3 regions of the Colwellia meonggei genome follow, and region 1 is predicted to be linked to each of the others. Evidence: riboswitches for the same ligand, from Rfam matches in the RefSeq annotation. Region 1 holds a riboswitch; each other region holds the start of a gene.
The links. Region 1 has a riboswitch for cobalamin ahead of AC27E9_RS14985 (TonB-dependent receptor domain-containing protein). Riboswitches for the same ligand answer to the same signal wherever they lie in the genome.

Region 1 (8,342 bases):
ACCGATGCTGAAGCTATTTTGCGCTGCCTAGGTGGCTTTGAAGTAGCGCAGATTACTGCTGCGATGTTAGCTGCCGCAGAACATAAAATGTTAATTGCTGTTGATGGCTTTATTTGTACGGCAAGTGCCATGCTGGCGATAGCAATTAATAAAAATGTTAAAGATTATATGGTTTTTGCTCATTGTTCTGGTGAGCAAGGGCATCAGAAAATGCTAGATTGGTTGCAAGTTGAACCATTACTTAATTTAGGCTTACGCTTAGGTGAAGGAACAGGTGCAGCCTTGTCTTTACCTTTGTTACAAGCTGCTGTCGCATTTTATAATGACATGGCAAGCTTTTCTGACGCTGAGGTAACAGATGTTACTTAGCGCTAAAATTGTTAATAAAGAGATAAATTTAATGTTATTGGCATTAAGTTTCTTCACGCGCATTCCCGTAAATATTAGAGCAGAAGTTGATGCTGAAATGTTAAATAATGCCAGTCGTTATTTTGCGTTAATTGGTATTTTGATAGGTACTTGTTCAGCGCTCGCATTTTATTTATTTGAGTTATTCTTGCCGGCAAATATTGCCTTACTGTTTGCTATGGTAGCGAGCGTGTTGCTTACTGGTGCATTTCATGAAGATGGTTGGGCCGATGTCTGGGATGGCTTTGGTGGTGGTTGGAGTGTTGAAAATAAACTGAACATAATGAAAGATAGTCGATTGGGCACTTATGGTGCTGCTGCGTTATTTTTTATTTTGTTATTAAAATACCAAGCGTTACTGGTGCTAATTGAACCAATGCTCGCCAATAGCATATCGGTATTAGCTATTTTTATATTAGGACACTGCCTGAGCCGAGTTATCGCAACAAGCTTGATTGCAGATATGCCTTACGTCAGTGAAGACGCTACTTCGAAAGTTAAGCCTCTTGCGCAAGATTTATCAGTGAACAGTTTCTTAGTTTTGTTAGCTACTGGTTTAATTGTTCTTTTACTGTTTTTACCACTAATGACGACCGTTCAACTTGTTGGTGTTTTGCTGTTATTGCGTTGGTGTATTAAAAAGTGGTTTATGAAGCAATTAGGCGGATATACCGGTGATTGTTTAGGAGCTGCCCAACAACTCAGCGAAATCATTATTTATTTATCACTTTTTGTCTTATTGCCGGAGTCGTTGTAATGAATATTAATGATGAAAAAGCTAGTCATCATCAAGCGAAAGTTCAGTTGATACTTGGTGGCGCTCGATCAGGTAAAAGTTCTCTCGCCGAACAGTATGCTGCGGCGTTAAATATGCCGGTAACTTACTTAGCAACAGGACAAGCCTTTGATGCGGAGATGGAGCAGAGAATAAAACAGCATCAGCAGCAAAGACCAGTACATTGGCAACTTATTGAGTCACCACTACTGTTGGCTAAAACGTTAGCAAGTGAACTATTAAAGGCACAAGAAAAACAAGAGAAATCCGCACTGCTAGTAGATTGCTTAACGTTATGGCTGAGTAACTGTTTGTGTTATTCAGGTGATGAGCAAAATACTGATAACGAAGAAATAAACCTCAATTATTGGCAACAAGAAAAACAGCAATTGCTTGCACTGTTAAATGATATTCAACAGCAAAAATATTTGCACATTATCTTAGTAAGTAACGAAGTTGGCCATGGCATTGTGCCGATGGGGGAGCTATCTAGGCAGTTTGTTGATCAAGCTGGCTGGTTACATCAAGCCATTGCTAAAGTTGCAGATAATGTTGAATTTGTTATGGCGGGTTTGCCACTCACTTTAAAGTCAGCAGGAGCTAGGTAAGCCAATGAAAACGCTAATGATACAAGGCACAACCTCAGACGCTGGAAAAAGTACGCTAGTTGCTGGTTTATGTCGGGTTCTCGTTAATGCTGGCATTAATGTTGCGCCGTTCAAACCACAAAATATGGCATTAAATAGTGCAGTTACAAAAGATGGTGGTGAAATAGGCCGAGCACAAGCATTACAAGCAATCGCGGCAAAAGTTGAGGCACGCGTTGATTTTAATCCTATTTTACTAAAGCCAAATAGTGACACTGGCGCGCAAGTGATAGTGCATGGTAAGGCACTATCAAACATGGAGGCGGGCAAGTATCACGACTACAAAAAAGTAGCGATGCAAGCGGTTGTTGAGTCTCATCAACGTTTGGCAAACGAACATGATGTACTGCTAGTGGAAGGAGCAGGAAGCCCAGCAGAAATTAACTTGCGTGCTCATGATATTGCCAACATGGGCTATGCCGAAAAAGTGGATTGTCCAGTTATTTTAGTGGCAGATATTGACCGCGGTGGTGTATTTGCCCATTTAGTGGGGACGCTTGAATTATTGTCGGAATCAGAGCAAGAGCGAGTTAAAGGTTTCATCATCAATCGTTTTCGCGGCGACATTAAGCTATTAGAACCTGGCTTAGATTGGCTTGAACAGCGCACAGGTAAGCCAGTTTTAGGTGTGTTGCCATATTTGCATGATTTAGCGTTAGATGCTGAAGATGCCGTCGAGCTTGATAACAAAGTTACTGAAGCAAAAGTTAAAATATTTGTTCCGCTGCTGCCACATATGAGTAACCACACTGATTTTGACCCGCTGCGATTACAGCCTAATATTGATCTGCAATATGTAAAAATTGGCCAATCACTGCAAGGGGCAGATTTAATTATTTTGCCAGGAAGTAAAAATGTTACTTCAGATTTAGCCTTTCTTAAGCAACAAGGTTGGCAGCAAGAAATTGAGCAGCATCTTCGTTATGGCGGTAAGGTCATGGGCATTTGTGGCGGCTATCAAATGTTAGGTAAGCAAATATTTGACCCTGAGCATATTGAATCTCATGTTGAGCAAGTATCAGGTTTAGGTTTGTTGGATTTTACCACCACGTTAACTCGAGAAAAAACCTTAACGCAAGTAAGTGCGAGTATGGCGTTTAACGGTGAAACCTGTCAGTTAACTGGTTATGAAATTCATTGTGGTGTTTCAACAGGGCCAGCGTTATCTAAACCACTACTACATATTGAAAGTGATGGTTTAGGCAAAAAGCAATATACACCGGATGGCTGTGTTTCTGACGGCTGTATCTCTGAAGACAATCAAATAATTGCCACGTACCTACATGGCTTTTTCGATTGCCCGGAGCCAACACAAGCGGTACTCGATTGGTTAGGTATTAAGGATTTAGTACAATCCGTTGTCGATATTAACCAGCACCGAGAAGAGCAGTTAGAGCGCTTGGCAGATATCTGCAAGCAGCATCTAGATATGGAAAAAATTCAAAGTATTATTGCACAAGGTGTTGATACGCCACGCGGTAATGGTTAAGCCTAAATTCTGAAGCTGTTGATGCTAACAGCAATAAAACTAGCTAATAAAAGTATTCGATTTAGCAATGAAAAAAATTTAAATAAGCGACAGTAAGTAAATTTCTTAGTTACTGTTTAACATAGCAAGTTCGAGGGAAGAAGGTGAGACGCCTTCACTGCCCCCGCAACGGTAATTATAGCGGTGAAACTCATCGCTACATAAGTCCGAGCACTTGAACTTGCTTAATTCACACTGTGTTTACGCAGTAATACATATGGTGCGGTGGGCATCGTTAATGAGGTCATATGAACATTAAGCAAAATAACTTTTTCAAAAAATCATTTTTATCACTAGCGATTGCTGGTGCTATGTCGGCATCGTTCACTGCTTCAGCGAATGCTGATGAAACTGTTGACGACATGGAAATTATTTCGGTAACCGCATCACGTACTCCAATGAGTATTGCAGATTCGCTAGCGAGTCAAGTTGTGATTACTCGTGCTGATATAGATCGTATTCAGCCTAAATCAGTATTAGATATATTATCAACTGTTGCTGGTCTCGATATTTCAACATCTGGTGGTCGTGGTCAAACTTCATCAGTATATATGCGTGGCGCTAACTCTGGTCACACTTTAGTTTTATTGAACGGTGTTCGTATTAGTTCCGCAAGCCTAGGTTCTACCAATGTGCAAAATATTGCCCCAGAACTTATTGAGCGTATCGAAATCGTTAAAGGGCCCCGCGCAGCTTTATGGGGTTCTGATGCTATTGGTGGTGTTATCCAAATCTTTACGCGTAAACTAAATAGCGGTGAACATTTTGTTAGCGCCAATGTTGGTAGCGAAGGCTACAGTATGCTTAATGGTGGTATTGGTATTGAGCATGGTGATGGTTTTACCAGTCTAAGTGTTGAACATGAAGAAAGTGATGGCTTTGATGCGAAAGACGATACTGAAACTGATGATGATGGTTACAGTTTTGACTCATTTGCAATCAATGGGCAGCAGCAGGTTAGCAAAGACTTACGCTTAAATTGGTTAGCGCAATTGGATCAAGGTGACACCGAATACGATAGCTCTTTTGGCGCCAATGAAAGTGAAGTTAATAACCACGTTTGGCAAATAGGTGCTAACTATAAATGGCAAGCTAATAATATTAATAACATCACACAATTTAATATTAGCCAAAGCCGCACCTCTAATATAGCTCATGGCAATGGCACCAGTAAAAGTGAAGGTACGCAATATGATACTCGTCGTAACCAATACTCATTGTTGAATAGTAGTGATCTTTCTTCGCAATGGTTATTGAACTTGGGTGCAGATTTAATTCAAGAGGAGCTTAAAGGTAGTAACGAGTATGACGAAAAAGAACGTGATACCACAGGTGTCTTTGCTCATGCTATGTTTAACGAAGGCAAGCTATCTTATGAATTAGCTGCACGTTATGATGATGTTGAAGGTATTGACTCTGAAACTACTTTCAACACCAGCGTTGGTTACCAAGTAACAGAGAGCACACAAGTAAGTTTTTCTGCAGGTACTGGTTTTAAAGCTCCTACGTTCAATGACTTATATTACCCATTAAATTGGGGTTATGTTGGCAATAAAGATCTCGTATCAGAAACTTCAACAAGTTATGAATTTAGTGTTAAAAGCCAATTCAATGCTTTATCAGTTGCCTTTAACCTTTATCAAACAGACATCGAAGACTTAATTGATTGGAGTGGTACTGATGCAGATAATAATGTAACTCCTATAAATGTTGACGATGTTGAAATTAAAGGTGCTGAAATTGGTGCAAATTATCAGGGCTTTGGTGGCGTACATCAGTTTAATGTTAGCTATATCGAAGCTGAAGATGTATCAACAGGTAAGCAGTTAGGCCGTCGTGCAAAAGAGCACGTTAGCTATCAATTTGATACAACAATTGGTAACGCGGACGTATATGCTGAAATTCAATATAAAGGTAAGCGTTATGACTACCTTTTTGGCGGCGCAGTTGTGAAGCTTGATAGCTATTCATTGGTGAACTTAGGCGTTAGCTACCCAGTTTCTGACAATGTTAAGCTGCAAGCAAAGGTGAATAACGCATTTAATGAAAATTACCAAACTTCAAGTGCTTACTTTACTCAAGAACGTGTTGCTTATTTTGGTATTACTTATCAAAACTAGTTAATTAGATAATTTTTACTCGTTTAAAGGGCACCAAATTTGGTGCCTTTATTATTTTCGATTTGCTTTAGAATATTACTTAGTTAAATTAGCGGAGCTTAATTGTGTTAGTGCATTGATACATGCTGCTTGAAGTCTGGTCATTTCAGACTCTAAAGCAATGCCAAACCTTAGTGTGTCGAGTTCATCTGAAAGTCGGCAATAAACGCCTTGCTGACATAATAAGTGATAAATCGCTTTCGCATTATTAGCTTGATGAAAGCTCAAGGTGAGAAATAAATCACAACCTTCAATGGCGCTAACTAATTCAGAAGAAAATACCTGCCATAACAATGCTTCTTGTTGTGTGCGTAGCACGTGTAATTTATCGCGTTGCTGGTTATGCCATGCTCTGTCGTTGAATGCGTGTTCTGCGATGATTTGTGCAGGGCCATTTACTTGCCACGGGCCTAACAGTTCACTAAATTTTTTGCACCAATATTTCCCCGCTACTAAAAAGCCAATGCGAATGCCGGCTAAACCAAAAAATTTGCCAAAAGAACGTAGCACTATCAGGCTATCTTCTTCACAATCACCACCAACAATAATTTCAGAACAATAAGACTGCTCGTCAGGCATAACGTCAATAAAGGCTTCATCGACAACCAACAAGCCATTAAGTTGTTTTAATCTTTGATGATATTGTTTGATGATATCGCGAGGAAAAAACTGCCCAGTTGGGTTATTCGGGTTGATGATCACAAACACACTATTTGGCTCTAATTCTGTTATATCAGGTAAAACATCATGGTAAAAATGTAGCGTGAATCCTGCTATTTCCCATGCTTGCGCATGCTCTTTATAGCCTCGTTCTGGCAAGTAAACTATTTGGGCTGCTTTATTACCTTGGCGATATAATTCTGGCAAAGCTTTGATAACTGCTTGGCTGCCATTAGTTTCCACTAATTGTGCGCATTGGTAATACTTTTTTGCCGCGACAATAAGCTCAGGTTTTTGTTGTGGTAGTTGTTGCCACGCACTTAAGGGAATATCAGGAACAGGGTAACTTATCGGGGCAATTCCGGTTGATAAGTCGAGCCAGTCAGCCATAGGGATTTTATATTTCTCAGCAACTTGCTGAAGCTGACCACCATGAATTAATGCCATTTCGTTCCTATTTCTGCTATGAATTTACTCAGTAGAGTTATTCAGAATTATCTCAAATAGATGATTAATTGAAAAATGAAAACCGCAATAAGTAGCAGTAAACTGGCTCGGCTGACGAGGCTTAAACTTGCTGGAATATCATCACTGCTAACGTTATTTCCTTTACCTAAAGTAACTGAGTTAACTTCTTTGCCATGATAATGAGCGCTGCCGCCGAGTTTTCGGTTCATTACAGTTGCACCAGCAGCCATTACCCAGCCACCATTATGACTTTTATATTGCATGCCTTGACGATAGGCATTAACGATTGCTTGAATGAAATTCCTTTGCTTCAGTCCTTGTATTGCATATAAAAGCGTACAGCACTTTCCTGAAATGAATCCTAGTAAATCGTCTAATCGAGCACTTGCATAACCAAAGTTGATAAAGCGTGAATTTTTATAGCCCCACATCGCATCTAACGTATTGGCGAGTCGATGCAAAATAACCAGTGGTGCACCGCCAATAAGATAGTAAATCAGCGATGCAATAACGGCGTCGTGACCATTTTCAAGCATAGACTCAACCGTGGCACGCGACATTTCTTGTTCGCTAAGCTGTGATGTTTCTCTACTAACAATGTAACCCGTAAAATGCCGTGTAGTTTTTAAGTCTCCCGATTTTAGCGGTTGATAAATTTGCATCGCGTGTTCTTTTAAACTGGTTAATCCCAGTGCTAAATAAAGCACAATAGCATCGATAAATACTTGCCAGTACCAAACTAAATCCTGCAAAAAATAAACATATAATATCGGTAATGGCAGCACCAATAAACACCATGCCATTGTGCCAAGTGCTTTTGTTTTTATCGGCTTTTCACCTGTGTTAACATGTGTTAAAACGCTTGAATTTTGCTGGCTAAAATTGAGCAATGCTTCTAATTGATTGGCGAGCCAACCAAAGCCAACTAAATAATGAAAACGTTTTGCTTCACCCAGTAATTTATCGAGAATAAGCGCAAGTGAAAGGGTAATTGCAAGGGAGAACTCAGGCGTTAAAATTAATGCTTTTTCAACAATTTCATTAATAAATTGACTATCCATTGCCGCTGCCAAAACCTAGCCCAGAATAAGTATGAAAATTAAATGACTACTTTTCATATTTATTCTGACACCTGCTGATTCTCAAGTTGAAAGCGCTGTTGTTGGTAGCTTAAAGTAAACAAGCAGCCGTTGTCGAACAGCTCGTAGGCATTACTATCTGAATTCACACCTAATTTAGCTAAGAAGCAACGTAATGCTTCACCATGAAATATTACCAATAAGGTTTGATTTGAGAACTTCTTGGCAAAGTTTTCTAATGCTTGATATACCCTAAATCCACAGTCGATAGCGCTTTCTCCACCTTCTGGTTTGAGTTGGGTAAACTGATGCAATAACTCATGATAACTTCCATCTTGGCTGAAACTTTCTACGTTTTTTCCTTGCCATTTCCCCAAGTTCCGCTCAGCTAAATCTGGGTGGTTATCGACAGGAACATCTAGATGGTTTTGACAAATAGCAGCAGTTTTAACTGCACGGCCTAACGGCGACGAAATAATACGAGCGATATTTTCATTTTCTAATGCTATGGCGATATTCGTTGCTTGAATTTTGCCTTGCTCAGTTAATTCGCTGTCGAGCTGGCCTTGAAACCTTTGCGTTTTATTCCACAGTGTTTGTCCGTGCCGAGCTAGAAAA
Region 2 (12,149 bases), on a different contig from region 1:
TAGTGGCCAAAATAGCAAAATGATCAGAATAGTTAGAAGTAGCCAACGAATTAATGAGACATTAATAGCCGATAACTTTAATAGCCAAAAAAGTAATAACATTACTAGAGCTCGTAATGTTGGAATAGAATAGCCTGCTAAATATGCGTAATACCAAGCAATACCACAGCTAAATAATATAGGGAAATACTTAACGTTAGCAGCCATAAGCTTTATTTGTTGCCTGCTTATTAACAATTTATGCAACGGCAGCATTCTAAGTAACCCGCGTGCAAGAATGAAACTAAAGTACGCTACTATGCCTATATGTAAACCTGAGATTGCGATTAAATGTACCGTCGCAGTTGCTGACAATACCTGCCATTGTGCAGCAGTTAGCTTTCCGCGCTCGCCAAAACCAAGCGCTATAAGCACACCCTGCATAGGCTTTTTAGCAAGTGACTCAGTAAATTTTTGATACAGCTTTTGGCGCCAAGCAATATTACTGGACAGTAAACGATTATTGCGCGTGCCACTTTTCTTAATACTCTTAGCAGTATCTTGCTTAACATAGCCAGTGGCGACAATACGATTATGCATTAACCAAACTTGATAATTAAAGCCTCCTGTATTTGCTAAACCGTGCGCGGGTTTTAATTTGACCGCCAACTGCCACCGTTGGCCTTGTAAAAGTTGCTGACTTGGTTTTTGCCAATTTAATCTAATAACGAACGGCGTATTTAGCTTTTCATTTTGCCAGTGACTCACCATAAAATTAAAGCGATTTGTCGTTTGCTGATGAGTAACAATATTATTTATCGTACCTTTGACAGTGACAACACCTCGAGGTTGTTCAGCTAAATTAATACCATTATTGGCCAGCGTGTTACGTTGATGATTGGCTGACATTAATAACCAGCAACCAGCGAAAATTAATACTGCCAATAGGCGAAGTTGATGAAATCGAAATAGTATGAAAGCAACAGTTAAGATCAAAAACAGTAAAGAAATCTCTGGCACTATTGGTAAGAATAGTGACAAAATAGCGCCAAGAAAAAATGTAAGCAGCCACCATTCCATAGTGATCGATTTCCATTTAGCCAAATTAAGTTAAATAAATTTATGCCCAAAAAAATAATTAAACGCCTGATGCCTGATCATCAAACGATTAAAACCAATAAACATTTACAGATTTTTGGTGATCTATTACATAACGCGAACCTATGGCACCTTAATCGTCGCTCAGTAAGTAAAGCTTTTGCTGTAGGTTTGTTTTTTGCATTTATTCCCGTGCCATTCCAAATGGTTTTATCTGCAGGCATTGCCATTATAGTACATGCAAATTTACCTTTATCGATTGCCCTTGTTTGGATAACTAACCCATTAACTATGCCTGCAATTTTTTACTTTTGTTATTTAGTCGGCACTTGGATTATTGGCGCACCCGCGGGTGAGTTTACTTTTGAAGCAAGTTGGCAATGGGTGGTCGATAGCGTATCAACCATAGGTCCAGCATTTCTGATTGGTTGTGGTGCTTTAGCTGCCATATTCGGTTTACTTGGCTATATCACCATTAATAGTCTTTGGCGTTACTCTGTTGCAAGGGAGTGGCGAAAGCGTCGAGCCAGTAGAGCCCAACAATAAAAAGAAATAAAAAACCAGACCTAGGTCTGATTTTTTATTTAGATACTAGCAACTTAATTTTTATGCTTGTCCAAGCACCTGTGCTGGCTCAACTTTAGTTGCTCGCCACGCAGGATAAATCGTTGCCACTAAACTCATAATTAACGCCGTAACAACGGTATTTATAACGTCCTGTTGGCGAAGCACTGTAGGTAAATAATCGATAAAATAAACATCTGCAGAAAGAAACTGTACGGATAGCGCACTTTCTATAGCACGAATAATATCGGTCAAATTTAAAGAAATTAAAACTCCTAAACAAGCACCTAAAAAACAACCAACAATACCGTTCATGAGCCCCTGGAACATAAAGCTAGTCATTATCGTGCTAGGTTTCGCGCCCATGGTTTTTAATATTGCAATATCTGATTTTTTCTCATTAACCGCCATAATCAAGGTAGAAACAATATTAAAACTTGCTACAGCAATCACTAACACCAAAACAATAAACATCACCATACGTACTAGCTGTATATCGTTAAACAAATGGCCATGACTGCGCGTCCAGTCAATCATATAAACATAAAAATCAAAATTAAAAGCAACATCTCGTACAATTTGTGGAGCAGAAAACACATCATTTACCGCCAGGCGAATCCCTTGTACCTCGTCAGCTTGATAGCCAAGTAATTGCCCTGCCATCGCTAAGTTAATATAACTCTGTGTGTCATCAACAGTGCCACCAAATTTAAAAATACCAACCACATTGGCATGTTGTTTTATCGGTACAGGAAATTGCTGTTTAGCACTATTATTGTTGTTGCTTTTAGATATTGGAGGCAATAATAATTGTACTTTATCACCCACTTTGAGTGATAACTTACGTGCAATACCAGCACCAACAACAATGGCATTTTCTTGCTGTAAATCTTGCCACGTCCCTTCCGTCATATAACGAGAAATAGCCGAAACCTGCTGTTCTAATTGAACATTGACGCCACGAACTTCGACTCCTTTTAACTCTGAACCACGCTGCATCATTCCTTGAGTTTTAATAAATGGCGCAGCAGCAAAAATATTGGGATGTTTTTGCATTTTAGCAACATTTCCTTGCCAATTATCAATGGGTTCGTTCACAGCAATAACCTCACCGTGAGGAACAATAGACAATAAATGTTGAGCTAACGCCCTTTCAAAGCCGTTCATTGCTGAAAGTACAACAATTAGCACCATAACCCCTATTGCAATACCGATAGTAGAAGATGCAGAGATAAACGACGAAAAGCCTTGGTTTTGCCTGCTACGCACATAACGCAAACCAATAAATACACTTAACGGTTTTAACACTTAACTATCCTCGCCATGCGCTAATGTCACATCTAATGTACTTTTCAGCGATTTTAAATGGCCATGATCTAAACGTAATTGTCGATCCATCTTCCCGGCTAAAGTTAAATCATGAGTAACAATAACAAAACTGGTGTTTACTGTTCTATTTAGCTCTTGCAATAACTGATAAATTTGTTCGGCAGTATCAAAGTCTAAATTCCCAGTTGGTTCGTCCGCCAAAATGAGTGAAGGTTTAGTCACTAAAGCTCTGGCAATAGCAACACGCTGACGTTCGCCACCTGATAACTCTGACGGTCGATGATGACCTCTATGTCCTAAGCCAACTTGGGCTAACATTGCTTTCGCTTCTGATAACGCTGCCTTAGGTTTATCGCCACGAATTAATAACGGCATGGCCACATTTTCTTCTGCAGTAAACTCCATCATTAAATGATGAAATTGATATATAAAACCTATGTGTTGATTACGAAATTTAGCTCGTTCTTTCTCTGATAATTGGTGAATATTTACGCCATTAATCAATACTTCACCGGCACTTGGGGTATCTAAAGCTCCTGCTAAATGCAAGAAGGTACTTTTACCACAGCCAGAGCTACCAACAATAGCAACAAGTTCACCTGCTTTTACCGCCAAGTTAAGCTCAGATAACACTGAGGTTTCAATTGAGCCTTGTTGATAAGACTTAGTTAAGTTTTTGCATTCTAAGCCCAGTGCTAAGCTGTTTTTACTTTTATCATCAGTGGTTTGAACATTGTTAGTTGCATTATCTTTTTTCAAGGTACTTTCCATATTCTTTTGACTTACATTGGCTAAACTATTATTCATTTCTGAGCACCTGTGCAGGTTGGGTTTGTGCAGCACGAAAAGCCGGATAAAGTGTTGCAACAAAGCTCATTAATAGCGCCGAGCTTACTATAATAAAAATGTTCATTGGGTCGAGTGCAATTGGCAACTCTTGTCCGCCGCCAAGTAAATTAACGCCGAGTACATTAAATAAAGTGTTTAAATTAAGAGTTAACAAAACCCCAAGTGTAACCCCTAGTACGACACCCCATACTCCATTGGTTAAGCCCTGAGTCATAAATATTTTCACAATACCTAATCGGTCAAGCCCTAAGGTTTGCAAAATACTAATTTCACCTTGTTTATCAATAACCACCATAACCAAAGCTGAAACAATATTAAATGCCGCCACCGCCACAATTAAGCTTAGCATTAGCCACATCATGTTTTTTTCCATACTAACAGCGGCAAACAAAGCCCCTTGGCTTTCCTGCCAGCTAACATAATTATAACTGTTGTACTCTATGCTTAGGTTTTCAATAACACTTAGGGCATTAAACGCATCATGTAAATATAACCTAAGCTGATTAACACCATCGCCTTTTTTGCGATGCAGTTTAGCGCCATCTTTAATATGGATATACACCATTGATTCATCAACTTGAGAACCCACATTAAAAAGGCCAACAACGGTAAAAGTTCTATGAACCGGCACACGCCCCATCGGCGTGAATAATGTTTTGTTAGGTAGCGTTAAGCGAACCGAGTCTCCAAGGCTCACACTAAGCTTTCGTGCTAATGCTTGCCCTAATACAATACCAAAGGGCTTATCTGACAACGAATTAAGATGACCATATTCCATGGCACTTTGAATAATATTATGCTGTTCAAATTCAGGCATAATGCCGTGTACTAAAACACCTTGCAATGCTGACTTCGATTGAATCAACGCTTCACTTTCTTGATAAGGCGTAACAAATTTCACCTCAGGTATTTCACTGATATTCGCTTGTAGCGCCTGCCAGTTATCTAAATGGCCACTTTGTTCAGACATTAGAACATGCGGAACTAAACCTAATACACGTCTTTTTTGCTCTTGCTCTAAGCCATCCATGACTGACACAACCGTTATTAACGAGGCAACACCAAGTACAATACCTATGATAGAAAAAAAAGTAATAAAGGAGACAAATCCCTTACCATGATTGCTACGACTATATCTTAAGCCAATAAAAACACTAACAGGTTGAAACATTAATCCTTTCTTCATTTTAAGTGGCCAAAAGCCAACATTAATTTACCAATGAGCATACCACAGCTTAGAAAAATATTACCGACTTGAGCATTAACTTTTCATCATTTAACGAAAAACAGCCATCAAATAGTTAAAATTTACAATAAAAGCTTTAAACAACAAGAACTGTAGAGCTGTACCCTATTTAAAGCTTTTAAAACAGCACCATCTAACGACTTACATAAAACTCTTAATTAACAATGAATTAATCAATAATCAGCACGTTTGCTATTTGGCTGTAAATTATAAAATACGCGACTAACTTAAGATTATGTAAACAAAGGTTTCATTTCACTAGTAAATAAAGCGGAGAATTATTAATATCAAGGCGTAGAACTATAAAATGACTAAATTGCGAGTATAAAATGAAAACTATAATAACAAGTGCAGTATGCACATCTTTACTGTTTATCGCTGGCTGTAATAACGACACTAGCACAACAGCAGTAACTGAAGCGCCAGTGATGCAAAAAACAGCTTTAGCTTCTGGAATTGATAAAGCAAATATGGACTTATCAGTTCGCCCACAAGATAACTTTTACCGTTATGTTAACGGTGCTTGGTTAAATTCAAATGAAATTCCTGGTGATAAAACGTCGATTGGCTCATTTTACGACTTACGTGATGAAGCAGACGACAACGTAAAAGCTATTATTGAAGAGCTAGCAGCTACTGAAAACTTAAAAATGGGTAGTGACGAGCAAAAGGTTGCTGACTTATTCCGCTCGTACATGAACACAGAAGCGCGTGACGCTGCTGGTATTGCTCCTGTTCAAGCTATTCTTGATGACATTAATGGCTTAAAAGATAAAAATGAATTAGCAACATTTTTTGGTGCTAACCAAAAAATTGGTGTTGGTAGCCCACTAGCGTTCTATATCAGCGTAGATGCAAAAGACTCTACTCGTTACGCCACGCATGTTTGGCAAAGTGGTTTAGGCTTACCTGATCGTGATTACTACTTTAATGAAGCTGATCGCTTCGTAGCCTTACGTGATGGCTATGTTGCTCATATTGAAAACATGTTCAATTTAGCTGGTCTTAAAGATGGGAAAGCCGCTGCACAAAAAATTATGGCGCTTGAAACAAAGCTAGCTGGTTTCCATTGGACTAAAGTTGAATCACGTGACAGTACAAAACGTTATAACAAATTTAACGTTAGCGATTTAAACACTGTAACTGACGCCTTCAACTGGACTGCTTATCTTGAAGCACAAGGCGCAGGTGCACAGAAAGATCTAATTATCAACCAACCTTCATTCGTAAAAGGTTTTGGTGAAACGTTTGCAGACACCTCTTTAGATGACTGGAAAACATACTTAACGTTCCACACGCTTAGTAACTTTGCAAGTTCATTAACTACCGCATTAGATGATGAAAATTTTGATTTTTACTCAAAACAATTAAGTGGTCGTAAAGAGCAACGTCCAATGTGGAAACGTGGTGTTTCTGTAGTAAACAGTAATTTAGGCGAGGTTATTGGTAAAGTATACGTTGGTCGTCATTTTAAGCCTGAAGCAAAAACACGCATGACCCAACTTGTTGAGAACTTACGCGGTGCATACGGCGCAAGTATTGACGAATTAGAATGGATGTCTGATGCAACGAAAAAAGCTGCACATGTAAAATTAGCTAGCTTCGACCCTAAAATTGGCTACCCGAACAAATGGGAAGACTACTCTAAGCTCGTGATCAAAGGTGACGACTTAGTCGGCAATAAAATGCGTTCTGGTATGGTTTCACATCAAAAACAAGTTGATAAACTTGGCGGCCCGATTGATCGTCAAGAATGGGGCATGACACCACAAACGGTTAACGCTTACTACAACCCAACTAAAAATGAGATTGTATTCCCTGCCGCTATTTTACAACCACCATTTTTTAACTTAAATGCAGACGACGCCGTTAACTACGGTGGTATTGGCGCCGTTATCGGTCATGAAATGGGCCACGGTTTCGACGACCAAGGTAGTAAATACGATGGTGACGGAAACTTACGTAACTGGTGGACAGAGCAAGACTTAGCAGCGTTTAAAGTTCGTACTGATGACTTAGTTGCACAATATGATAACTACGCTGTATTCGATGATCTACACGTTAATGGTAAATTAACTTTAGGTGAGAACATCGGCGATTTATCAGGTGTTACTATTGCTTATAAAGCTTACAAAGCATCATTAAATGGTAAAGAAGCAGAAGTTATTGATGGCTTAACTGGCGACCAACGTTTCTTTATGGGTTATGCACAAGTTTGGCGCGTAAAAATGGTTGAAAAATCATTACGTAACCGCGTAGCAACTGACCCGCATTCACCAGGTGAGTTTCGTGCTTTAGGTTCGTTATCAAATATGCCTGAATTCTACGAAGCATTTGACGTAAAAGAAGGTGACGCTATGTACATTGCACCGGAAAAACGTGTAAAAATTTGGTAGCAAAGATAATAGCTATTCGCTAATAATAACTATTTCAAACCATGAAAAATAAAAGGAGCTTCGGCTCCTTTTTTTATTTAGTGTAATTTGTCTTTAAACTGCCTTAGCCAAGAGTTTTCATTGTAAAGCGCCACTGTTAACCGTAAAATCAGCACTAGATTGATATATTTAACTTAGCAAGATTAGCAATCATTTTGTTGTTAGGTTAATTAATAGGGAACACGGTTAAAGTCCGTGACTGTACCCGCAACTGTAGATAACTTCTAAAAGTTATAAGTCAGGACACCTAGTATCATTATTATCAAATAACCTAATAGTTTAACGCCGTGCGGGAATACACGAAAGTTACTTATCCACAAAAGCTTATGTGGTGCTTGTACTTGCCCTTTCTGCACAATTAGATTATTACAATTAGTACATTCAAATTAACCGTTTGAAAAAGGTAATGCTGCACAAAATGAACCGAACTACCGACACTTTTTATTGCTATCACCAATTAAGTATTGCCGCATGGCAGTTCTTTAAACACTAAGTTAATTGTTATGACACAGTTATTAACACTGGCATCAGTGTCTTGGTCGGTTGAAAAACAAACTATTTTAAATGATATTTCATTTACCCTTGGTCAAGGAGATATTATTGGCATTATTGGCCCAAACGGTGCTGGCAAAACCTCATTACTTAAGTGTTTACTTAATCAAACGAAAAACTGGCAAGGCACAATAAAATTAAAGAATAAAAACATACGTCACTACAAGCCCCATGAACTTGCACAAACTTTTGCTTTAGTTGTACAAAAATCGCCACCAATATTTGAGCTTAAAGTTTACGATGTAGTCCGTATGGGCTTATTACCTTACAAGTCATTATTTGCGAATGACACAGATCTTGATAAAAAAGAAATCATGCTCGCGTTAGAAAAAGTAGGTTTATCAGCCAGCCAAAATAAATTTTTTAATACCCTTTCAGGTGGTGAACAACAACGGGTACTCATTGCTAAAGCCTTAGTGCAAAAAGCAAAAATATTAGTCTTGGACGAACCAACAAATCATTTAGATATCTTTTATCAGCACCAGATATTACAACTGGTCAAAGCCCTTAATATTACTGTAATTATGACCATTCACGATCTTAACCTTGCAGCACAGTATTGCACTCGTTTACTGTTACTGAATAAAGGTAAGCTAGTTAGCGATAAAAATGTTGATGAAGCATTAAACCCCGAAACACTCTCTGAAGTATTTGGCTTACCTTGCTATCGCGATAATGTTGATCAACTAACCCATACTAGCAGCGAGCAACCTACCAATTCAAACACCTTTGCTAGAGTTCACTTTTACCCAAAAACTAATGTAGATGAATCAACAGAGGTTCAGCAATGAAGCTTTTCTACTTAATAAAAGCTAAAAGTGCTTGGGTATTCACTTGCTTATTGGCATTAACATTATTTTCAATAATCACAGCAATGACCTTTGGTCCCGCACAAATAACAAGCTTAGATATTGCTCGATGTGTAATAAATGAATGTTCTACACCAATGCATGACATGGTTATTTGGCAAATTCGTATTCCTCGAGTACTTGTCGGTTTAGTCGCAGGAATGGGTCTAGCATGTGCTGGCGCTATTTTGCAAAATGTGACTCGAAATCCTCTTGCTGACCCTTACCTATTCGGTATTATTTCTGGTGCGGGGCTTGGTGCAACCATTGCAACCTTAGTACTTACTGATGAGCAAATGTTAGCATTACCGCTTGCTGCATTTTTAGGAGCACTATTCTCGGTCATTATCGTCTTTGGCATTGCCACGTTATTACGTAATATGAACCATTTATTATTAACGGGCGTGGCTGTGTCATTTATGTTGGGCTCTATAAGTCATTTCATTCTTTATCTTGGTGATCCTTTCGCTACCAATCGCGTTATATTTTGGTTAATGGGCAGTTTAACACGCGTTGAAATGTTCCACTTTTACTTAATCAGCGCCATGGTATTAATCACTTTGATCTCGATTTTTGCCTTACATCGACATATTGATGCACTTTTGCTAGGCGATGAAAGCGCTGCAAGTTTAGGGGTAAATGTTGATAAATTAAGACTTATATTATTAGCTTTATGTGCGGCGGTTACCGCGACTATTGTTGCCTATTGTGGTGGCATAGGCTTTGTTGGATTAATGATCCCACATATCGTTAGGCAACTCGTTGGCGTAACAACTATGCCGCTTATTATTGGCTCAGCATTAGTTGGTGGTTGTTTTTTAATTTGGGTCGATGTTATTGCACGTAGTGCACTAAGTAATGTTGAAATTCCCATTGGAATTATCACTTCCGCCATTGGTAGTATTTTCTTTTTAGCGATCATGTATCGCACTCGCAAATCAGGATAATTAATATGACAACAGAAGCAGACAAAAATCAAAAACACCAAGAGCGTATGCAACGTATTAAGGAAAAAGTAGATGCGCGAATCGACGCTGCTCAAGAAGATCGAGGCCTATTAATTGTAATTACCGGAAATGGTAAAGGTAAATCTACTTCAGGTTTTGGAACGGTGACACGCGCAGTGGGCCATGGTTATAAAGCCGCAGCATTACAATTCATCAAAGGTGACTGGGAGTGTGGCGAACGTAACTTACTTGAAAAAAATGGTGTTGAATTTCATGTCATGGCGACAGGATTTACATGGAATACTCAAGACAAATCAAAAGATATTGCCGCCGCAACAAAAGTATGGACAGAAGCAAAACGTTTACTTAAAGATGAAACGGTCGATGTGGTACTACTTGATGAGTTAACTTACATGGTGTCATACAAATATTTAGACTTAGATGAAGTGATTGAAGCCATTGTTAACCGCCCTGCTATGCAACATGTGATTATTACTGGCCGTGCATGCCATAGAAGCATAATCGAATTAGCTGACACAGTAAGTGAAGTACAACCAACAAAGCATGCGTTTGATAACGGCATTAAAGCGCAAAAAGGCATTGACTGGTAAATTTCTCACGTTAGCCATTCAACAAAGCCAGTCAAATGCAACTAAACAGTATTTGATTGGCTTAACATCTAATTTTTTAAAATATGGAATAGCAATGAAATTTCGCACCTTATTACTTGTTGTACTCGCCTGTATAACAGCAGCTACAAGCGCTGAGCAAAGTGCTAATAACAATATATCTAAACCTCGCATCATAGCGTTAGCACCTCATATTGTTGAAATGCTCTTTGATGTTGGCGCTGGCGAGCAAATTATTGCCACTACCGAGCATGCAGATTACCCAGAAGATGCGAAGACAATTCCAAGAATAGGCAGTTCTTTACGTATTCAACTTGAGCGTGTTATTGAATTGCAACCCGATCTAATTATTGCTTGGAAAAGTGGCAACCCAAGTGATGACTTAGCCCGCATCAAGCAGTTGGGCTTCAACGTAGTTTATTCACAACCATATACTTTTGATGATGTTGCCAAAGAGCTACGTTTATTCGGAGAGCTTTCAGGCCATAAACAGCAAGGAATTGATGTCGCTACTAAGTTTCTTAACGACTTATCAATAATTAAAGAACAATATCAGCAAAAGCCGACACTACAAGGTTTTTACGAGGTTTGGTCAAGGCCAATAACAACTATCGCTAAAGGTAGCTGGCCTCAACAGTTTTTAGATATCTGTAGTATTAGTAACCCTTTTTATTTGGCAGATGCTAAATACCCGCAAGTTAATATTGAACAAATATTACAAACCAATGTTGATATTATTATTCAACCTTTATCTGAAAACCAAGTTGATAGAGAGGGTTACCCATGGGAGAAATGGCCAATAATACCAGCGGTAAAGCACCAGCAAATTATCAAACTCGATGCTGATGTAGTACATCGCATGACAACCCGCAGCTTAAATGCCCTTACCGACTTATGTGAACAAGCAGAAAAAAGTCGTAACTACTATCAGAAAAAATAGCAACAAGTATAGGCGATAACTTAAATTGATAAACCGTGCATTGATAATATTCAATGCACAATATCTACCGTTTTAAGCTATTCAATATACATTCCTTCATTGAATAACTTGCCAAAGCACATATTATAAGAGTAGTTAAACCTTTAACGTTAAACTCGACTCATTACGTTTTACCCCCCACAAACTAACTTTTCCTCTCCCAAATGATAGGTATTATTAATCCCAACATATATACCTGATATAACAGTTGTTATCGGTAGCAAAATCACACCACTTATAGAGTAAAAAGAATTACTGCCTTTCGCAGCATCAACAACTTTTAGCACTTTCCTATCGCTAGATATTTCACATTTATTAACATATGAATGGTCCTTTGTCGGTAATGCAACACAGCCACTTAAAAGGAATACACTAACCAGCATCAAAATCGTAAATTTCATTAAAATATCATCCCTATTAAAATTAGAGGTAAAACAACACTAACATTAAGTAACTAAGCAATAATCGACTGATAAAATAATTTCACTTAGTTTTATATCTAAATAACTCGCTAACAATATAAGGCTATAAGTTTCGCCCAACCTTACTTGCTAGTGTTGTCGTATCTATCGTGATTAAAGCTCGTTAGCTATAACTTTACTAATTAAACCATCCATAGTTTTCTCACAAATAGGCGCCGTACTGCAGTTCATAAAGGCCGTAATACTGAGATCTTTTTCTTTAAAATAGATAT
Region 3 (12,149 bases), on a different contig from region 1:
GCAATTGTTCGAACAAACTTATAAGACATTGGATTATCAATACCAAAGCTTTTGAACAACCTAACTTCTTTAGATACGCTAGAAAAACATACCAGAGTTAAAATGATAAAAAGAAGTTTAGTTTTCACAGGCAATTTTCTCTCAAATTTATAAATACTTAAGTACTTTAATACAATAAAAAAACCACTGCATCAAACGCTAATTACGTTATAAATGCAGTGGTTGTATAAATGTAAAAGTTTTAAGTTATTACTCAGGTTGAACCCAGTTATTCACGCTTATGCTAGTATTATGACCTTCATCAAAGTTCATTTTCCATATTAACGCATTTGTTCCTACGTTCATTTTCCAAATTAGAGCATCTGCTTCTACATTCATTTTCCAAATTAAAGCAGAAGTTTCAAAATCCATTTTCCAAATCAATGCATCTGTTGAAGCATTATCTTGTGCTGACATTGTCGGATCATTAAAGCCCATTTTCCAAATCAATGCATCACCATTTAACTGACTTTCATCTATTTTCCAAACATATTCATCGCCTAAACCTTCAACATAGAAATTTCCGTCTGAGTTTATATTTGCAGGACCATAAAAGTGCTCTTCATCATTTAAATCTTTGGCGATATCCAACATTTTATTCGCACAGTTATCAGCAGAACTTTCAATGGCAAAATATGCACTTACTAAACCAGCTCCTTGTTGAAAGACACTGTAACGTTTAGTTTCATCTTCATTATCAGCACTATAAGCACTGTCCATTAAACGACATTTCACCTGATCAGGTGACAATGTAGGATCATCAGTTAATATTAACGCTACAACCCCAGAAACAACCGCTGCAGCCTGTGATGTACCCGACATTTCAAAATAGCGACCACCATCATGAAATTCCGGATGCTCTGATACTATCTGAGAATCAAACGACATCAATCCAGAAATATGACCGCCTGGTGCTATTAAGTCAGGTTTAACAAAACCTTCTGGTGTAGGCCCTGAAGCACTAAAGCTTGCAACTTTATCATCATTATATGCAAATGGAGTGTAATCATCTGTCATGGCCCCGACTGTAATAATGTAAGGTACATTACCAGGTACACCTATTGTCATTGGATCCGGTCCACTATTGCCAGCAGAAGCAACTACAACAATTCCTGCTTGCCAAGCTTTCATTACTGCTCTATTTAGCGGGTCATCCCAATAGTTTGATCGAACAGGGCCACTAAATGACATATTTAATACGCGTAAGTTAATTTGATCTTTAACTTGTAAAGCCCAATCAATTCCACGTATAACATCGGCATAAGTGGCTTTGCCTTCTTCATCAAATGCTTTTATACCAACATGTGCGGCATTTGGCGCAACACCATATATTTGACCGCCGCTATCATAATCACTATTGGTGGCAATACTCGCGACATGTGTACCATGACCATTAGCTTCGTCGTCATAATTACTTACGGTATCGTTAATTGCATCATAAGTGCCCCAAGCTTTATCACGCCCCTTGAGATCAACAGACAAACCAGGTAACTGATCTAAACCAGTATCAAGAAAGCCAATCGTAACACCTTCACCATAATTACCTGTACGATGAACATAAGTTGCATCTACTTGCTCTGTTACAACCGATTTAGGTTGCCAGCGACGTTGACCAAACCCTAAACCACTTAACTCAACTTTATGATTAGTCGATACTTTAATTTTTTGTTTCTCTTGCAAAGACTTCAATTGCTCAGCAGTTAATTCAACTGCAAAAGAATCAATAATTTTTAATTCATGCGTTGGGGTTGCACCTAACGCCTTTAAGTTACTCTTAAGTAGTAAGACGTTTTTTGCACTAATAATATAAGACTGTGTTTTACTATTATTTTCTGCGGAAGATTTAAAGCCTATTAATAACGCTATAGCAAATACTCCCCCGATAATTGATATAAGCTTTACCTTGCTTTTATTCGAAGTGAACAACATTTTTATCCCCTTTTGCCCATTACATTTTCTAATTATTTTTAAAAACATTAGGGTGAGTAACTTCATATGTTTTACAACAATTAGCAAAGACTAACCTCTCGCTAATAACACTTTTTAAAAGCAATAAACTTTTAAAACTACAAGTAAACACTATCACACCGCTGAACGACTTTTAACTCTCGATTTACGTTTTTTTAACAAACAAAAAAAACAAAAATATCCAGCTCAATAAAAGCTGGATATTTTAATGACTTACATTTATTTAGTTAGAATGACACACTTGATTCATCAGAACAGTTATCAGTCCCCTGATCACAAACTTTATAAGTAAATGAACCAGACGTTCTAAAACTATCAGTATAAGCACCGTCATTTGAAGTGGTAGTTCTCAACGTACCGTTTCGGAATATATCAACACTACTAGTCGACGCGCCAGACCAAGATAAGTCTACCTTGTTTTTACCCTTAGCACGGTACCCGTTAGTTGTTAAACTAATATCCCCACTTGGTGGCGGCGTAACACCACCATCACAGCCATTTGCTGTTAAGTAATCATTGGCGGCTTTCGCTTGTGCAATACCGTGACCAAAGTAAACATCATGACCCGCAGTGCCACTATCCATCGCAGTAGCTTTTAATGCGTCTCGAATTTCGGTACCTGTACAGTTATTGTGATTTGACCATACTAATGCAGCAATACCTGATACAGCAGGTGTTGCCATTGACGTACCAGTCATTAAGCCGTAATCACTTGTACCAATTGTTACATTAGCTGTCGAAGCTGCCAATAATGCAGAGCGATCTTCAAAAGCAGCGCCAGCGGCAGGAATAGACGTAGTATTAGTATCACCTAATGTCGCATATAACATGCCTGTTTCATTATTAATGATAATTGCACCAATACCGCCAGAATTTTCACAATTTTGCACTTTATCGTGAAATGAAATGTTACCACGGTCAATTAAACAAACATTACCATTGGCACCACTATCAGTCGCTTCAGCAGTCCCCATATAATAAATGCTACCGTTTGCATTTCCTGCATTTTCCATCGCAGAAGAAGCAAATGCTTGACCATCTGCACTTACAATAGAATTTGTTGCCATATCAGCAGGGTAAGTTGATAGTACATCAACACCACCAGCCGTTATCTCAACACAAATAGTTTCATCAGTCGTTGTTGTTTGTCTTTTCCCTTTACCTGTAGTTACCGTACAACTTGGAAACTGAGACTCAGTATAACGACCATTATTGTTATCATTACCACCAACCATCATCACTGATGAATAACCTGCAGGGTACGAGCGTACATTGTTGCCGTCATTACCTGCTGCAGCAACCACTAAACCACCTGCTTCGGTGAAGGCTTTAAAGGCATTCTCTTCAGTGCTATTGGCACCACCGCCACCTAAACTCATGCTAATAATGTTTGCACCTGCTTGCGTACATTTGTTTGCGGCGTGTGCTAAGTCAGAAGAGTAACCCCAACCATCAGCATTAAAGACTTTAACAATATGCATATCAACACCTGGAGCCATACCTACAATACCAATATTGTTATCTGCTGCACCTATAGTTCCAGCAACATGCGTTCCGTGTGGTCCACCATGCTCATCCCAATTACCAGTGCCGGAATCATTATCACCAGTAATATTATTCCAAACAAAATCAGGATTTGAACGGTCTAAACCAGAATCAATAACACAAACTTTCATACCAGCATTGGCATTGAACGTTACTTGATCAGCTTGAGATTGATATACTGAATAAGGCGTTAATTGTTCTAACATCGGATTGCCTGCGTCATCACTAAACGCCGACATTAATTCACGTTTTTGATCGGCTTCAATAAGTTGAATATGTGGGTTATTCATTAGGCCTTTAACTTCTTCTAAAGATTTTCCTTTAAAAGATGCTGCGATAAAACCATTTCCATCTACTTTCAATTCAGCGTTCAACTTTTTAGCTAACGCTTTAACAATTCCTTTTTTACTTTCATCGACTTTGATGATGTACCTATCATCAGCTGCTTGTGCAGAAAATGCAGATGTTACTGCGATTGCAATTATAGAATTCGTAAATTTAGAAATTTTCATAGATGCTCCAGGTGTCTCTATATTATTTTCGAATATAAACATTCGATTTTTATTATGTAGTTTCAGGGCTTAACTCCTGAACGTTTTTTGATACTAACAGTTAAGAAAAAACCCCCTAGTAAATATGCGACATTTTTTAATAGAAAAACGACAAGCAACAAAAATAACCATAAAATACAAGCAATTAAAATAAATCAATTTTATTTATTTGTCGGGATATTACTAATTACCGTCTTATTATTGCTATTACATTTGAGGTTAAAAGGTCATGATGAATGAGGTGATTAAATCGCCAACCAATAAAAATAATGCGTCCGATGCTTCAAATTTAAAAAGCATTCAGCGCAATAACCGGAGAGACTCTTAAATGAGAAACATACAAAAAATAAGCTTAAGCGCAGTAGCACTTTCTGTTCTTACTGCAACAGCTAACGCTCAAACATTTGAAGCAGCAGAATTACAAGCTATACCAGTAAATACCGGCTCAATGACAGCTGTGAATACAGACTTTAGCCAATGGCGTGAAAGTCAAAAGTTTCAAAGTCATGACTTTACTGACCGTATTATCGTTAAATACAAAAGTGGCTTTGAAGCGCAAGCACTAAGTAATTTTTCTTCAGAAAAAGCAATGCCTGCGGGTTTAGCTAAAAAAGCAGGTCATAGCCTGAAACACGTGAAAAAGTTAAAAAATGGTCGTCACGTTATTTCTTTAGGTAAACAAAAACATATCAACGATGTTAAAGCCATGGTACTTGAACTTAACAGCCATGTTGACGTTGAATTTGCAGAACCTGATTACAAACGTTATTTAATGGCGCAAAACCAGCCTTGGGGTATTGCAGACACCCAGTCAGATCTTATTTCTGATAATGACGCTGCCAATATGACCGTATGTATTATTGATTCAGGTTATGAGCGTGCTAACCCAGATTTAAATGCTAACAATGCATCAGGTACAAATAACTCAGGTACTGGTAACTGGTACCAAAATGGTGGCTCTCACGGTACTCACGTTGCAGGTACCATTGCCGCTGTTAATAACTCAGAAGGTGTTGTTGGTATTTTGCCAAACACTAATGTTAACTTACACATTGTTAAAGTATTTAACGAAGCAGGTTGGGGTTATACTGGTGAACTAGTTGATGCTGTTGATACTTGTGTAAATAACGGTGCAAAAGTAGTTAACATGAGTTTAGGTGGTTCAGGTTCAAGCAACACAGAACGTAACTCATTACAAGCTGCTGCTGATGCAGGTGTTTTACTTATTGCTGCATCAGGTAACGATGGTGATGCTACACTTTCTTACCCTGCCTCTTACGATTCAGTTATGGCAGTAGGCGCACTTGATCAAGGTCGCCAACATGCAGAATTCTCTCAATATACATCACAAGTTGAAATTTCAGCACCAGGTGAAGCAATTCTATCGACTGTTGCCGGCGATGGCCGTTTAGGTTACATCACTTTAGGCTCAACAACTTACGGTAACGATGAAGTTGTGCCACAAACTCACTACATTCAAAGTGGCGGTAGCTTTACTGTTAGCAATGTAGACAGTTCTGCAAATGGTGTATTAGCCGCTTGTACTATATCAGGAAGCAGTTATAGCTGTTCAAATGTTTCAGGAAACATTTGTTTAGCTGAACGTAATGATAACCAAAAAGGTAGCAACTACCCTGAAATCAATCCAGCTAAAGCGTGTGCCGATGCCGGTGCATCAGGCGTGATTGTTTATAGTAATAGCGCTCGTCCAGGCCTTCAAAATCCTTTTTTAGTTGATGCTAACTCTGATGTAACAGTACCAACCGTTTCTGTAAACCGTGAGCTAGGTTTGCAACTTATGGGTCAACTTGGTACGAATGCTAATTTAAATGTTGTTGGTGGCCAAGATTACGCATACTACAACGGTACTTCAATGGCGACTCCTCATGTAGCTGGTGTTGCAGCATTGGTATGGAGTAATAACCCTGATTGTTCTGCGACTCAAGTTCGAAATGCGTTAAAATCTACAGCAATTGACTTAGATGTAGCAGGTCGTGATGACAAAACAGGATACGGTTTAGTACAAGCGAAAGCCGCATCTGATGCTCTTGCAGCTAGTTGTAGTACTGTAACTCCGCCTCCTACAGGTGGCAATGTATTAGAAAATGGTGTTGCTAAAACAAGTTTAGCTGGTGCTAAATCTGAAGAGTTAAGCTTTACGATGGAAGTTCCTGCTGGAGCAACTGGCCTGAGTTTCGATATGACAGGTGGCACAGGTGATGCTGACCTTTATGTTAAGTTTGGTTCAGCCCCTACAACATCTAGCTACGACTGTCGCTCATGGGCAGGTGGTAATACTGAGTCATGCCCTATTTCAACGGCACAAGCAGGAACATATCATGTTAAAGTAGTTGGTTACACAGCATTTACAGGTGTTAACTTAACAGGCAGCTTTACGGAAGGATCAACAGGTGGCGGTGCTACAGGAGGCAGTGCTTCAGTTAATGATATTAGCGTTAGTCGTCGTGCATGGACTTACTACACTATTGACATTCCAGCAGGCATGGCAACTTTTGATGTAGTGACTAGTGGTGGCACTGGGGATGCAGATTTATATATTCGTCAAGGAAGCAACCCAACAACATCAAACTATAGCTGTAAGTCAGAAAACAGCAATAATAGTGAGTCGTGTACTATTACTAATCCTGCTGCGGCAACTTGGCACATAGGTATTTACGGGTATAGAGCATCAAGCGGTGTTAACATGAATGTAACATACAACCCATAGAGTTAAACTAGACTCCCAACTAGTGTTGTAATTAGGGGAAGTACAAATTGTGCTTCCCCTTTTTTTAACTAAAAATCAAATAAAACGACTCTCTCGATATTAATTTTCTTTCGATAACACCATCAAGCGTTATGTAAACTTTTCCTCTAAATGTTATAGTGCGGGAAAATTTTAGGTGCTCAAATTTACTTTTAATAAAGTGCGGCTGAGAGAATAGGGAAATTGGTGTAAATCCAATACGTGCCCAACGCTGTTATGACGTTTATGTTTGATAATAAACCACTGGTAATTTTACTGGGAAGGTATCAAACATAATTTATATTTACTTTAGTAGTTATAAAGCCCGTCTGAGTCAGAAGACCTGCCTAAAATATCAATTGCACGAAAGGCCGATCGTTGCTTAATCCAATAAGGGGAATATTTTGGGTATCAATAACCACGCTAATAACCAAACAAAAGACTCAACGAATCAGTCTTTGTACCAATTCAGCCAACAAGCACAACATGGTTTATACCAAGCTATTTTTAATCGCCGTGATGTACGCGGACAATTTCTATCGACAGCAATTCCTAATGAAGTGCTCAGTAAAATAATTTATGCCGCACATCATGCCCCATCAGTTGGCTTTATGCAGCCTTGGGATTTTATCGTTATTCAGTCACCTGAAATAAAAAAACAAATCCACCAAGACTTCACGCTAGCACATCATGAAGCACAAGCGATGTTTGAAGAAAAAAAGCAAACACAATACAAAAATCTAAAACTCGAAGGCATTATTGAATCGCCAATTAATATTTGTATTACATGTGATCGAGAAAGAACAGGGAAAACTGTTATCGGACGAACACATATGAAAGAGATGGATCTATACAGTTCAGTATGCGCAGTACAAAATTTATGGTTAGCTGCTAGGGCTGAAGGTGTTGGTGTTGGCTGGGTATCAATATTGCACCATGGCGCACTAAAAAGCGCTCTTTCGCTGCCGGATAATGTAGTACCCATTGCCTACTTATGCTTAGGTTATGTTAGTCACTTTAAGGAAAAGCCAGAGTTGGAGTCAGCTAATTGGTTATCAAGACGCCCGGTAGATGAATTAGTCAGTTTCGACACTTACGGTCAAGAAGCAAGAACGCCAGAAGAACAAGGATTTATCAACCAGTTAAAGACAGATAAAACATTCCCACACTCATTTAAAGAATAATATCGTTTTCTAAATACAGATAAATAAAAGCGTTTACAAACAAACGCTTTTATTTCTGCCACTGTTCTTTGCTTGATATAAAGCTGTATCTGCTTGCTCAAATAAAGCTTTCCAATTAAGCTCCTCTTTTCGCTCAGCAATGCCAATAGAGACGGAAATTTTTGGTAAGTACGCTTTAGAATCTCTTTGCATTAATTTAAGACTTGCAATTGCTAACCTTATTTTCTCTGCAATTTCATGCGCTTGCCCCATAGTTTTATTTACCATAACAACCACAAACTCTTCACCGCCGAACCTTACCGCAATATCATTATCTGAAATGGTATCTTTAATAACCTTAGCAATACGCTGAATAACTTTGTCGCCGATGAAGTGACCAAATTGATCATTAATATTCTTAAAATGATCAATATCAATCGCTAAAGAAGAGTGAACTTGTTCGATATCAATATCTTGTAACTTAATATCACAGCCACGGCGGTTAAATAATCCGGTTAATGAATCAACAATAGCTTCATGGCGAGCTGCTTCAAGTTTTGACTTTAAAAAGCTCACTTCACCACATGCATGGGTTAATTCTAAAGAAAGCTCGCTATGTTGTTGCTGTGACGTTGTTATACTGCTCATTAAAAAGGCAACGATATTTTGCATCGACTTATGATATTCATTCTTCGACAACGCTTTTTCAGCCTTTTTCAAATTTGACGCAACAACTTTATCACTATCAACTTGCGAGTTAATTTTTTCTAAAGTTGAAGTTAACGACTTTTCGATGGGATCCAAAATTTGTTTATCAATAGCATGTGAGTTAGAGATATACTTTTCAAAAAGCTCTTCAATAAAGGTTAAATCGACTTCTTGGTATGTGTCGACATGTCGCTCTAGTTCTGCAGATAGTTTTTCATTTCGTTTGCTAGCGTGAAGGTAAACAACAGAATAATTTACTGGGCTGGGGGGAATTTGGTAATGAGACAAAAACTCATTAGTTGATTCGCTGATCTTTAATGCCTCATCAAAATTATCTTTAATAAGCACAAAACCTCCTCAAGAATCTCTTTATTTTTATTATCAACAACAAACAATTAGTTAACGTCCACTAAAATGTAAACATTTTGTTACCTAATGATTTTAGAATATATAAACAATCGTCATTCAACAAGTATTAAACAGCTAATTTTGAATTAAAATTAGGCTTTAGTTCAATAATCGTTAAGTTTTAGTACGCTTTCGTCACATTTATTTGCGCTACGAAGTAATTCGCACAGTCTACAACAAACAATATCTAATGGCTTGATATAAAACAGCTAAATGAGCACTTTTTTTGACTAATACCAGCTGATAAAGCAAACTTGTGCAAACTTTAAACTTCAATTTTTAGAGAATAAAAATAATGAGAAAATTTGCTTCGCTATGCTTTGCATTAGCTTCTACTGCAACCTTAGCCGATGAAGGCATGTGGCAACCACATCAACTACCTAGCATTGCAAACAAGCTTGTTGACGCTGGGCTTAAACTTGACCCAAATAGTCTGACTAATTTGACTAGCTTTCCTATGGGGGCCATTGTTAGTTTAGGTGGCTGTACAGCTTCGTTTGTGTCAGATAAAGGTCTAGTTGCTACCAATCATCACTGTGTTTATGGTTCGATTCAGTACAATTCAACAGAAGAAAATAACCTACTTAAGAACGGTTTTTTAGCAAAATCATTTAAAGAAGAATTACCTGCCACTCCTGGCAGTCGTATATATGTCACTGAAAAAATAACACCAGTAACCGAGATTGTTAATGCTGCATTAAGTGACAATATGTCAGGTGCTGAGCGTTTTAAAAGTATTGATAAAACATCAAAATCATTAGTTGCAGAATGTGAAAGCGATGCTAAGTACCGATGTAGTGTCGTTAACTTCCATGGCGGCTTAGAATATTACCTATTTAAACAATTAACCATTCGCGATGTACGTTTGGTTCATGCCCCAGCCAGTAGTGTCGGCAAGTACGGTGGCGATATTGATAACTGGATGTGGCCACGCCATACTGGCGATTACGGCTTCTATCGTGCTTATGTAGGCAAAGACGGCCAACCAGCTGACTACAGTGAAGATAATGTTCCTTACGAACCTAAGCATCACCTAAAAGTAAATAAAAGTAGTGTCGATGAAGATGACTACATTATGGTGTTAGGTTACCCTGGGCGTACAAACCGTTATCGCACCGCATTAGAAGTAGAAAATCAATTTACTTGGGTTTACCCACAAGCAAAAGCTTACCGCGAAGAAATTATTAACTTAATTCATGATAATTCAGCACCAGGTAGCGATGCCCGCATAAAGTACGAAAGCACTCTTGCTAGTCTTGCCAATTATGCAAAAAACTATGGCAGCATGATCGAAAGCTACAATAAAGGCACAACCCTTGTGCGTAAAAAGTCTTTAGAAAAAGAACTTAGTACATGGATTAGCGCCACAAGTGAGCGAAAAAATAAATACGGCGATGCTTTAAATGGCCTCAACGACTTGATTAAGCAAGACCAAACAACTCAAGCACGTGATCTTATTCTAGGCTATTTAAATTACGGTAAAATGCTTAGTACCGCTAATCGCCTTTACCGTTTAGCACAAGAAAATACTAAGCCAAACATTGAACGAAAGCGTGGTTATCAAGAGCGAGATATTGCACGTTTCGAACAAAGTATGAAAGCAGTCAACCGCCGTTATGACGCCGAAATAGATCAAAAAATTGTTCTCGCTATGTTTAAGCACTATGCACATTTACCAGAGACACAAAGACTTAAATCACTAGACAAATTTTTTGGTGTAGATAAAAACTTTGACCAGCAGCAGTTTAAAAATAAACTTGATAAAATGTATGCTAATACTAAATTAAACGATCAGGCAACTCGTCTTGAATGGATGAGTAAATCAGTCGGAGACTTTAAGAATAGTAATGATCCATTTATTCAATTAGCGGTTGCAACTTCTAAAGAACGTAAAGCATTAGAAGAAGCGGGAGAAGAGCTATCAGGTAATATTCAATCATATCGTCCTAAATATATGGAGGCATTAATAGCCTACTTTAACTCGAAAAACTTACCTGTTTATGCTGATGCCAATAGTACATTACGTGTAACTTATGGCAATGTAAAAGGTTACTCGCCCCAAGATGGCTTAGTAGCAACACCATTTACAACGCTTGAGGGCATAACTAGAAAAGACACAGGTATTGCACCTTTTGATGCTCCTAAGAAGCAGCTCAAATTGATTAAAGAAAAAAACTATGGTGAGTACGCTAAGAAAGAGCTTAACAGTGTACCTGTTAACTATTTAGGAACGCTGGATATCACAGGAGGTAATTCAGGCTCTCCTACTCTAAATGACAAGGCAGAGTTTGTTGGTTTAGTGTTTGATGGTGTTTATGAAAGTATTATCGGTGATTGGGATTACGATACTAAATTAAATCGTTCAATACATGTAGATATTAAATATATGCTTTGGGTAATGGAGCATATCGATGGCGCCACAAACCTTATTGAAGAAATGGATATTGTTGAATAAACAATAATTCAGTAAAAATTAAAAAAACCAGCTTCGGCTGGTTTTTTTATTCATGAATTTATAGATACTTAATATTAATCCCACCTCTTTCTAATTAAACGACATTCAGTTGCTAAAAACTATTTCTATTCAGTATACACCGCCATTAATACGAAAATCATCGTAAATAAAACTTGAAACTACGTAGGTCCTCGTACATATTAAATATGAATAGTTTTCAATCAAATAATAAAAGGAGAGCTAAATGACACGTAGAAAAAATTTGAATGAGGAGCGTGAAGCTGAAGTCGATATGACACCAATGCTAGATATTGTTTTTATCTTACTAATATTCTTTATTGTCACCACCTCGTTTATTAAAGAAGAAGGCTTATTAGTAAATAGGCCTAAAGCTAAAAACACTCCCTCAGAAAACAATACACCAACTGTTGTTGTACAAATCGCGGAAACAGGTCAACTGAAGTTTAATGGCCGGTTAGTTGATATAGAGAGGCTATCAGCGCGTATAGAAAGCTTCTTATCAGAGAATCAAACTAATAGTGCTGTCGTTATTCCACATTATGATG

Region 2: linked by a shared signal. The riboswitch ahead of AC27E9_RS06430 (ABC transporter ATP-binding protein) and the one ahead of AC27E9_RS14985 (TonB-dependent receptor domain-containing protein) in region 1 are both predicted to bind cobalamin.
Region 3: linked by a shared signal. The riboswitch ahead of bluB (5,6-dimethylbenzimidazole synthase) and the one ahead of AC27E9_RS14985 (TonB-dependent receptor domain-containing protein) in region 1 are both predicted to bind cobalamin.

The regions. Positions count from the first base shown of each region.
Region 1 is NZ_BAAJLZ010000006.1:155,446-163,787, forward strand. Features, by position in the region: gene cobT (nicotinate-nucleotide--dimethylbenzimidazole phosphoribosyltransferase) at 1-369, shown strand, start outside; gene AC27E9_RS14970 (adenosylcobinamide-GDP ribazoletransferase) at 359-1,165, shown strand; gene cobU (bifunctional adenosylcobinamide kinase/adenosylcobinamide-phosphate guanylyltransferase) at 1,165-1,791, shown strand; gene AC27E9_RS14980 (cobyric acid synthase) at 1,796-3,319, shown strand; cobalamin riboswitch at 3,403-3,555, shown strand; gene AC27E9_RS14985 (TonB-dependent receptor domain-containing protein) at 3,607-5,478, shown strand; gene cobD (threonine-phosphate decarboxylase CobD) at 5,554-6,624, opposite strand; gene AC27E9_RS14995 (cobalamin biosynthesis protein CobD/CbiB) at 6,672-7,706, opposite strand; gene AC27E9_RS15000 (histidine phosphatase family protein) at 7,766-8,342, opposite strand, start outside.
Region 2 is NZ_BAAJLZ010000002.1:54,379-66,527, forward strand. Features, by position in the region: gene AC27E9_RS06400 (DNA internalization-related competence protein ComEC/Rec2) at 1-1,059, opposite strand, end outside; gene AC27E9_RS06405 (DUF2062 domain-containing protein) at 1,102-1,623, shown strand; gene lolE (lipoprotein-releasing ABC transporter permease subunit LolE) at 1,684-2,949, opposite strand; gene lolD (lipoprotein-releasing ABC transporter ATP-binding protein LolD) at 2,950-3,777, opposite strand; gene AC27E9_RS06420 (lipoprotein-releasing ABC transporter permease subunit) at 3,770-4,990, opposite strand; gene AC27E9_RS06425 (M13 family metallopeptidase) at 5,395-7,461, shown strand; cobalamin riboswitch at 7,640-7,769, shown strand; gene AC27E9_RS06430 (ABC transporter ATP-binding protein) at 8,004-8,843, shown strand; gene AC27E9_RS06435 (FecCD family ABC transporter permease) at 8,840-9,847, shown strand; gene cobO (cob(I)yrinic acid a,c-diamide adenosyltransferase) at 9,853-10,458, shown strand; gene AC27E9_RS06445 (cobalamin-binding protein) at 10,553-11,416, shown strand; gene AC27E9_RS06450 (hypothetical protein) at 11,587-11,856, opposite strand; gene AC27E9_RS06455 (serine hydrolase domain-containing protein) at 12,031-12,149, opposite strand, start outside.
Region 3 is NZ_BAAJLZ010000003.1:98-12,246, reverse strand. Features, by position in the region: gene AC27E9_RS08600 (two-component regulator propeller domain-containing protein) at 1-59, opposite strand, end outside; gene AC27E9_RS08595 (S8 family peptidase) at 250-1,968, opposite strand; gene AC27E9_RS08590 (S8 family serine peptidase) at 2,235-4,064, opposite strand; gene AC27E9_RS08585 (S8 family serine peptidase) at 4,432-6,831, shown strand; cobalamin riboswitch at 6,988-7,214, shown strand; gene bluB (5,6-dimethylbenzimidazole synthase) at 7,254-8,033, shown strand; gene AC27E9_RS08575 (GGDEF domain-containing protein) at 8,067-9,068, opposite strand; gene AC27E9_RS08570 (S46 family peptidase) at 9,424-11,583, shown strand; gene AC27E9_RS08565 (ExbD/TolR family protein) at 11,828-12,149, shown strand, end outside.